2 regions of the Thioalkalivibrio sp. ALE11 genome follow, and region 1 is predicted to be linked to the other one. Evidence: predicted binding sites of a transcription regulator. Region 1 holds the regulator's gene; the other holds the start of a gene.
The links. The regulator FliA, encoded in region 1, starts transcription of late flagellar genes. The targets are predictions, from matches to a motif close to GCTAAAGTTNNNNNNNNNNCNGCCGATA.
Positions count from the first base shown of each region.

Region 2: F620_RS0112380 (chemotaxis protein) is a predicted target of FliA. The motif match lies at 2,499-2,526, and genes of this name have one in related genera.

Region 1 covers NZ_KB906168.1:49,315-53,970, reverse strand. The annotation lists gene flhA (flagellar biosynthesis protein FlhA) at 1-310, shown strand, start outside; gene flhF (flagellar biosynthesis protein FlhF) at 366-1,772, shown strand; gene F620_RS0107120 (MinD/ParA family protein) at 1,756-2,580, shown strand; gene F620_RS0107115 (RNA polymerase sigma factor FliA) at 2,577-3,338, shown strand; gene F620_RS0107110 (chemotaxis response regulator CheY) at 3,378-3,758, shown strand; gene F620_RS0107105 (protein phosphatase CheZ) at 3,794-4,576, shown strand; gene F620_RS0107100 (chemotaxis protein CheA) at 4,649-4,656, shown strand, end outside.
Region 2 covers NZ_KB906179.1:7,106-11,761, forward strand. The annotation lists gene F620_RS0112360 (flagellar brake protein) at 1-687, opposite strand, end outside; gene F620_RS0112365 (flagella synthesis protein FlgN) at 768-1,250, opposite strand; gene flgM (flagellar biosynthesis anti-sigma factor FlgM) at 1,255-1,572, opposite strand; gene flgA (flagellar basal body P-ring formation chaperone FlgA) at 1,665-2,333, opposite strand; gene F620_RS0112380 (chemotaxis protein) at 2,557-3,486, shown strand; gene F620_RS0112385 (protein-glutamate O-methyltransferase CheR) at 3,682-4,497, shown strand.

The DNA of each region.
Region 1 (4,656 bases):
CCTCGACCCCTCGTTGGAACAGCTTTTGCATAAGTCTCTGCAGGGCAGCAATGGCGACACCGTCGGACTGGAGCCGGGCCTGGCCGAGCGCCTGCAGCGATCGGTGGGCGAGGCCGCCCAGCGTCAGGAGGCGGCGGGACAGCCGACGGTGCTGGTGGTGGCCCCGGAAATCCGCTCCTGGATCGCCGGATGGCTGCGGGGCGCGGTGCGCAACCTGACCGTGCTCGCATTCACCGAGATCCCGGACAACCGGCGGATCCGGGTGGTGGCCACGGTGGGACAGGATGAAGCAGACAAGAAGTCGGCGTGATGTGCGAACGGGCATGGCCTGAAGCACCAGTCAACGATCGGCGGGAGAGCGAACGATGAATGTCAGACGATACCGGGCACGGGACATGCGCGACGCGATGCGCCAGGTCCGCGAGGAGCAGGGCGAGGACGCCGTGATCCTGTCCAGCCGCCGGGTCGACGGCTGGCTGGAGGTGGTCGCCGCCCTCGATGGCGGCGAGGCGCCCGCCGGAACGGCGGAGGGTGACGGCCGGGGTGCCCCGCGGCAGGACGACGCCGGCAGCGGGGCACGCCCCGCCCGGGGATCGATGCGCCAGGGCGTGCGCGATGAACCGGCGCCACGTGCTGAGCAGCCCCGCGCACCGGAGCCCGCGGCGGCTTCCACCGGCGGGGGGGCGGGTGCCGCGTCCCGGCAGCGGCCGGCCCCGCAATGGCCCACCGACCCCGAGGTGTCCGCGATGCGTCAGGAACTGCGGGATCTGCGCAGCCTGCTGACGCGGCAGTACGAAGAGAACGAGCAGGCCCGCTGGGCGGCGCGGCATCCACTGGCGGCCGAATGCAAGGCGCGGCTGATGGATCTGGGCTTCCGCGAGCCGCTGGCGCGCAGCCTGGCCGGCAGCATCCTCGACGATCATACCTCGGAGGAGGCATGGGAGCGCCTGCGGGCGCGCCTGTCGGGCGCCATCGTGACCGCGCGCGCCTCGATCCTCGACGAGGGCGGGGTACTCGCGCTGGAGGGACCGACCGGGGTCGGCAAGACCACCACCATTGCGCGGATTGCACTGCGCCAGATCCGCCGCATGGGGCCGGATTCGGTCACCCTGGTCACCATGGACGCCCAGCGCATCGGCGCGACGCGGCAGTTGCAGGCCTTCGGCCAGATGGCGGGCACCGCGGTGCGTGTGGTGGAGACGGAGGCCGAGCTGCGCGAGATGGCGCGGCGCTCGGCGGGCAGCGGGCACCTGATCCTGGTGGATACCGCCGGACAGTCGCCGCGTACCGCCCCGCGCGAACCCCTGCTGACGGACATGCCTGCCGACGTGCGCGCGGAGACCTGGCTGGTGATCGCGGCCACCACCCAGGGCATGGCCCTGCGGCGGGTGCTGGAGGCATTCGCCCCCACGGAACCCTCGGCCCTGGTGCTGACCAAGCTGGACGAGGCGGAACAGCTGGGGGAGGTGCTTTCGGTGCTGCTGGACCAGCCGCTGGGTGTCGCATTCATGAGCGACGGCCAGCGCATCGCCGAGGATTTCCATCGCGTGGATACCGGACATCTGACCCGCCTGGCGCTGCAGGAGGAACCCGAACACGGGGCGGCCGATGCCTGGGTCGACGAGGCGATGCAGGCCTGGCGGCGGCGCCAGGCGACGGAACGCGAGGCCCGGCGGCCGCGATCCGCGGACGAGCCGGCCGCGGGCGAGGAACCCGCCCCGCTGGAAATGATTCAACCGGTGCTGAAGGGACGTCATGTCACACAACACTAAGCCCCTGAAGGTGGTCGCGGTGGCCTCGGGCAAGGGCGGGGTCGGCAAGACCAATGTCTCGGTCAACCTGTCGGTCGGACTGGCCCGTCTGGGACGCGAGGTCATGCTGTTCGATGCGGACCTGGGGCTCGCGAACGTCGATGTGCTGCTGGGCCTGCGTCCGCAGCGGACGCTGCACGACCTGGTGACCGGGGACGTCGAGGATCTGGAGGACGTGATCATCGAGGGCCCGGAGGGAATCCGTGTGGTGCCTTCCGCGTCCGGGATCGCGACCATGGCCAACCTGAGCCGGCCGGAACATCACGGCCTGATCCAGGCCTTCAGCATGTATACACGACCGCTGGACGTGCTGGTGGTGGATACCGCCGCCGGGTTGCAGGAGTCGGTGACCAGTTTCTGTCAGGCCGTGCAGGAGACCCTGGTGGTGGTCACCGACGAGCCGGCATCGATGACCGACGCCTATGCGCTGATCAAGGTCCTGCATCGGGATCATGGCGTGAACCGGTTCCGCGTGGTCGCGAACATGGTGCAGGGCCGTGCCGGCGCGGAACGGGTGATGCAGAAGCTGCAGGCGGTTTGTTCCACCTATCTGCCGGAGGTCATACTGGATCTGGTGGGCGTGATTCCGCTGGATGATGCCCTGCGCCAGGCGGTGCAGAAACGGGCGCCGGTGGTGCAGCAGTCTCCGGGCAGCCCGGCGGGACGGGCGTTCCTCGAGCTCGCGCGCAAGGTCGACGGCTGGCCGGTGGCCCGCGGCGCCAGCGGGGGGGTTGGATTCTTCGTCGAGAGGATGCTGCAAAGCGCATGAACACGCCAAAGAACAGACTTTCGGGATACGCCCGGGCGGGGACCGGAGGACCGGATCAGCTGGTCGCGGACCACGTCGAGCTGGTGAATCGGATCGCCCATCACCTGATGGCCCGGCTGCCGGCCTCGGTGCAGGTGGATGACCTGGTGCAGGCGGGCATGGTGGGGCTGATCGAGGCCGCGCGGCAGTTCGAAGGCGGCCAGGGGGCGACCTTCGCCACCTACGCCGGGATCCGCATCCGCGGGGCGATGATCGACGAGCTGCGTCGCAGCGACTGGACGCCGCGCTCGGTGCACCGCAACAGCCGGCGGATCTCCGAGGCGATGCAGACGGTGGAGGCCCGCGAGGGCCGCGCCGCCCGCGCCCCGGAGATCGCCGAGGAGCTGGGCGTCCCGGTGGAAACCTACTACCAGATGCTGGATGATCACGCCGGTGCCCATCTGTTCGCGCTGGACGAGGTGGGCGGCCCGGAGGGCGAGGCGGATCGCGTGCTGGAAGGGCAGGAGCAGTCCCCGTCGCGGCGCATCGAGGCCGGGGAGTTCCGCGAGGAACTGGCCGGCGCACTGGGCGATCTGCCCGAGCGTGAACGACTGGTGCTCAACCTGTACTACACCGAAGAACTCAACCTGCGCGAGATCGGTGCCGTGCTGGACGTGACCGAATCGCGCGTCAGCCAGATCCGCAGCCAGGCGGTGCACCGTCTGCGGGCGCGTCTGGGCTCGTGGCTCGAAGACGTCGAGTCCCTGCAGATATTCTAAGGTTCAAACACATTCCCGGAGCGAACTGTGGACAAGGGTATGAAAATCCTGATCGTGGACGACTTCTCCACGATGCGGCGCATCATCAAGAATCTCCTGCGGGATCTTGGCTTCAACAACACCATGGAGGCCGACGACGGGAGCACCGCCCTGCCGATGCTGCAGAACGGCGACTTCGATTTTCTGATCACCGACTGGAACATGCCCAACATGCCGGGCATCGACCTCCTGCGCGAGGTGCGCAAGGACGAGCGGCTGAAATCGTTGCCGGTGCTGATGGTCACGGCCGAAGCCAAGCGCGATCAGATCGTGGAGGCGGCAGAGGCCGGCGTGAACGGTTACATTGTGAAGCCCTTCACGGCCGAGACGCTCAAGGAGAAGATCGAAAAGATCTTCGAACGTATTGAAGCTCAAGGCTGAATACCGCGACCGGCTGACACGGCAAGAGAGACCCGATGACCGAACAAGAGAATGCCTCCGGGGAAGACCGGCTCGCACTGGCGCGGGAGCTGGTGGGCGCTCTGGAAGGCGGTGACGAGGAGGCTTCGCGCCGCCTGATCCAGGAGCTCGCGCGGCCTTACGAGCGCGAACTGTTCGACGAACTGGGCAAGCTGACCCGCGAACTGCACGAGGCCCTGGAGAGCTTCCGGGGCGATTCGCGTCTGGTCGAGCTGGCACAGGACGAGATTCCGGATGCGCGCGAGCGTCTGAGTTACGTGGTGACCCAGACCGAACAGGCCACGCACGAAACCCTGAATGCGGTGGAATCGTCCCTGCCGATTGCCGAGGCGTTCGCCGGGCGCGCCGCGGAACTCACCGAGAAATGGACCCGGTTCCGCAACCGCGAACTGTCGGTGGAGGAATTCCGCGAGTTCGCGCGCGAACTCGATGCGTTTTTCGAGCAGACCGGCAAGGACACCGAAGAACTGCGCCGGTTGCTGTCGCAGGTCCTGATGGCACAGAGCTACCAGGATCTCACCGGGCAGGTGATCCGGCGGGTCATCCGTCTGGTCACGGACCTGGAGGAAAGCCTGGTCTCGCTGATCCGCCTGTCTTCCGGGCGCCTGGAGAAGGATGCCCGGGCGGCGGCCGAACAGGCCCCGGAGGCGGAACAAACCGCGCGCGAGGAGGACCGCCGCGGGCATGGACCCGCGGTGCCCCACACTCAAGATTCCGGCACGGATGTCGTTCAAGGACAGGACGAGGTGGACGATCTGCTGTCGAGCCTGGGGTTCTAGGGTCCGTCCCGGGATCCCCTTGCACCGGCAGCCATCTGCCGACGATTCGAGTCACCGGAACGGAGAGACCGCATGGCCAT
Region 2 (4,656 bases), on a different contig from region 1:
CTGATAGAACAGCAGGGCGACGTTGATGGCACGTTCCAGGCGGGCCGACATCTCGATGATCGCGCAGCCAGCATACGAATGGCCTTCGCGAGTGGAAGGGCGCGAGTTGGCCAGTTTGACGGCGCCGGAGACCCTTTCCTGCACGTCCGGGAGCAGCAGGTTGGTGAATTCCAGGCGGCTGCCATAGGGGATCTCCTGCAGCACTTCATTCGGCAGTTCCACGCACATGCCTTCGGCTGAAAGGTCCACCACCGATCCCTCGATCGGTTCTTCGTGCATCTCGCCCTGGATCTGCAGGGTCGGGCGGTTGCTCAGGGGGATATGAACGCGGAAGGTCTCGCGACGCTGCAGGTATTGCAGTTCGGCGGGATACGGACACTCGTAGAGGTCTCCCGGCGATTCGCTCACGATCTGGCGGACCTCGGTGGTAAACCGCACGGCCACGCCGCGCAGGGTCGCGAAGACGCGCAGGGGCTGGCCGGGCCGGATCCGCTGGTGGAGGGAAGGGGGTTGCAGCTGGTCGAGGTAGAGACGTCGTGCGTCGGCATCCAGACGGATCAGCGCCGAGGTGTGCAGCGGGCCGCTTTCTTCCAGGCGGATACTGACCAGCGTCAGGCCGTGGTCCAGGTCGCGCAGTATCTGGCCGATGCGTTCCGGGGTGTCGACGGTATAGTCGTTGTCATCCATGAGGGCACGTCGCGTCCGAAGTGGGTTCGCGCATCATACACCCTGTGACGGAGTTCACGCCTTTCCGGCCCAACTCGGGCTCAGGCGCGGGTGATGGTCTGGCCGGTGGTACGGCGATGACGGGCCTTGCCGTAGGGGTCGTAGGTCGTGGCCGGTCCGTTGTCTTCGCCACGCAGGATCTGCATGGACATCTGCACCCGGCGCTGGTTGCGTTCGATCAGCCGGGCGTTGCCCTGGTTGAGTTCGTTGCAGCGTTCGATCGTCGCCCGCAGCGCCTGCCAGCGGTCGTTGAGGTGCTCCCCTCCCTCCAGACGCGCGAACAGCCGCGCTACCCCTTCCGGGGTGAACTCGGCACCGCGAGCTTCGATCCATTGCTGCTGTTTGCGGGTTTCGGTTTCCAGTGCCTGCAGCAGTTCCTGCTTGCGCTGGACCGCGGCCTGCAGCCGCTCCGGCTCCCGTGACTCGATGGCCCGGGTTTCCTCCAGCAGGATATCCTCCAGCCGTTGTCCGAGACGGATGGATTCCTCCAGGGAAGGACGGATTCCGGTTTCGTCGGTCACCACCGGATCACCGCAGCAGGCCTTCGATTTCCATCATGCGATCGGCCAGTTCCTCGTTGTCGATCGGGTAGTTCCCCTGAGCGATCGCCTCGCGGATCTCGGCCACCTTCGCCTCGTTGAACGGCGCGGCCTCGCTGGCTTCGCCGCTGCCGTTCATGGCCTGGGCGGCACCGGTCAGGGTGACGGCGTCACCGCTGGCGGCCCCGCCGTTGCCGGCGCGGTCCACCCCGTTGCTGCCGGTGCGGGCGTCGTCGTCACGGCCGCGGACCCCGCCGTTCTGGCTGTCGGGGCGCAGGCCATTGATGTTGGGGCCTTTGATATCCATGACTTTGTCCTGTCGTTTGACTGGTCTGCCTCGTGTATCGGCCGGAATGCCCGAAACTGTAGGGTCGGTTGCGGGATTTCCGTCACATTTTACTACAGGGCGACGCGAACCGTGCCCGATGGCTGGACCTCGCCCTCGATCTCGCGTCCGGAGGAGGTGTTGCGCACGCGGATCCAGTCGCCGGCCGTGGCGTCCTCCAGGGCTTCGCCCTGCATGCGGATAGTGACGCTGCCGCTGCTGGCGAGGATGGTAACGCGCTGGCCGCGCTGGATCACCTGACGTTCATTAACGTGCTGCTGGCCGATGACCTGGCCCTGGCGAATCGCGCGGCGGGTCTGCAGACCGACCACCTCGGATGCGTCCTCGAAATAATGGCTGGCCTGGCGCGACGTCTCGATGCGCTCCATGCGCAGATCGCCCGGCCCCAGGGTCTGCTGGCGCGACAGGTTGCGGCGGGCCACCACCACCTCGGCGTGGCGTTCCACGGTGGCCGGAACGTACACCGACCAGGTCACCGGCCCGGGACAGCGGATGTTGACCGCAGTATTGCCCCTCGGGCGGCCGCCGGGCGGCAGCGAGGCCTCCAGGGGTTCTTCGCAGCGCTTGAGGCGCAGGCGGTCGTCGACATGACCGAGTTGCACCTCCACATCGTCGCCGTTGTGGTCCCCAAGCTGCTGGTGCAGGAACCGTTCCGCGCTGTCACGAATGTTCTGCACCGGCTCGATCTCCGCTTGCGCGGTCGGGGCGAGGAGCGCGAGCATCAGAAGAAGCGCACCCCCGCTGCGGCCCGGGCTGCGGTACGGGAGCAAAGCCTGTAACTTGAAAAGGTGCATGTCCGGTCACCGTTGACCCTGTGTCTTCGTCACGGAATACATGCAGATTCTGTGCCATGGCATCCGGCGCCTGTCCTGCGCGTCCGATGCGTGGTTCAAGCTCCCGCCGGCGCGGCCGTTAGCAGGGAGAACAACCCAGGGGGCGAGAACCGTGAGTCAGTTTATTGACGACGTGAACCAGCGCACGCAGATGGTCGGGCAGAACCGGATGGAGCTGCTGCTGTTCTATCTGGGCGGCACGCAGACCTTCGGGATCAACGTGTTCAAGGTGCGCGAGGTGATTCCGCTGCCGCAGTTGCGCCAGATTCCCGGGTCCGCCGGGGTGGTGCGGGGCGTCACCACCCTGCGCGACAAGACCGTGCCGATCATCGATCTGGCGCGGGCGATGGGCATGCAGTCGACGCGGGCCGGGGCGGACGGCCAGCAGAAGGTCGTGGTGACGGAGTTCAATCGCTCGGTGCAGGGCTTCATGGTGTCGGCGGTGGATCGCATCGTGAACGTCAACTGGGACCAGGTGAAGTCGCCCCCGCGCGGCACCGGGCGCGAGTCGTTTCTGGTGGCGGTCACTGAACTCGACAACAAGCTGGTGGAGATCATCGACGTGGAGCGCGTGCTGTCGCTGGTCAATCCGTTGCCCACCGAGGTGTCGGAAAGCGTGCGTTCCGCGGTGGCCGAGCAGACACCCGAGCGTCGGGAAATCGTCATCGCCGACGACTCGGTGGTGGCTCGCCGCCAGATCGAAAGCGCCATCCAGGGGCTCGAGTGGCCCTACGTGCTGTGCAAGGACGGGCGTGAAGCCCTGGATTACCTGGAGGAGAAAGCCGCCGAGGGTCCGATCCACGACACGGTCGAGCTGGTGATCTCGGATATCGAAATGCCGCGCATGGATGGTTACACCCTGACGGCAAAGATCCGCGAGAACGAGCGCCTGCGGCCGCTGCGGGTGCTGCTGCATTCCTCGCTCAGCGGCGAATTCAATACCGACATGGTGCGTCGGGCCGGTGCGGATGCGTTCCTCTCCAAGTTCAACCCGGACGAACTGGCCAGTGCGGTCCTGGAACAGATCAACAAGACCGCCTGAGATGTCGGTGGTTACCGGGGGCGAGGGGTTGCCGGCCCGGCGGAGGCGGGCGGTCGGCACTTGCCGCCCCTTTGCGTGTCGCGGGCTCCCGCAAGACCGCCCTGAAGCCCTATACTGTGGCAGCATGGAATCATCGAACCGAACAACCAGCGGACGGCGGACGGGCCCGGCACGCGTCAAGGCGGAGATGTGTGCGTGATCGATTCCCGTGACTACGAAGAATTCGCGCGCTTTCTCTCCGAGTGCTGTGGCCTGGTGCTGGGGGACAGCCGCCAGTACCTGGTGTCCAGCCGGCTGTCCCGCCTGCTGGATGAATTCGGCTACAAGGACGTGCCGGAACTGCTGCACGCCCTGCGCAAGGCGCCCAGTCCGAAGCTGCGCACGCGCGTCATCGACGCGATGACCACCAACGAAACCTCCTGGTTTCGCGACGGTTTTCCGTTCGAGATCCTGCGCCACGTGATCCTCCCGGAGCTGGCGTCCACTCGGTCGTCGATCAAGGTCTGGTCGGCCGGGTGTTCCAGTGGCCAGGAGCCCTACAGCATCTCGATGGTGGTCTCGGAATGGGAGGCCTCGCGCCCGCGCCGGGTGGTTCCCGTCAGCATTCTCGGCACGGACCTGTCCGAGGGCGTGCTGGAAGACGCCCGCAAGGGAGTCTATGACGGTCTGAGCATCGTGCGCGGGCTGAGCGAGTCGCGGCGGTCCCGGTTCTTCCAGACCGTGCCCGAGGGGCACAAGATCATCCCTGAGGTGCAGCGCCGCTGCCGGTTCCAGAAACTCAATCTGGTCGACAGCTACGCGGCGCTGGGCAAGTTCGACATCGTGTTCTGCCGTAACGTCCTGATCTATTTCTCCGCCGAGACCAAGCGTCAGGTCCTTGACGGTATTGCGAAGCAGCTCAACCCCGGTGGCTATCTGTTTCTTGGCGCTTCCGAGACGGTCGGGCCCTACAGCAAGGCGTACGAAACCGTGCGCACCGAGTACGGCTCGGTCCTGCGGCTGAAGGGCTGAACCCCTCCACGCCGGGCCTGCAACGGGCCCGGCGGTCGTTTCCGACGCGGTGATTCGCCGCGTGGCCGACCGCGCGCCGGCGTCCCTCCCAATCCTTTTCCCCTTTTGCCGGCAGCCAATGGCACGGCGATTGCATCGTCGTGGTCAGGCAACGGATGC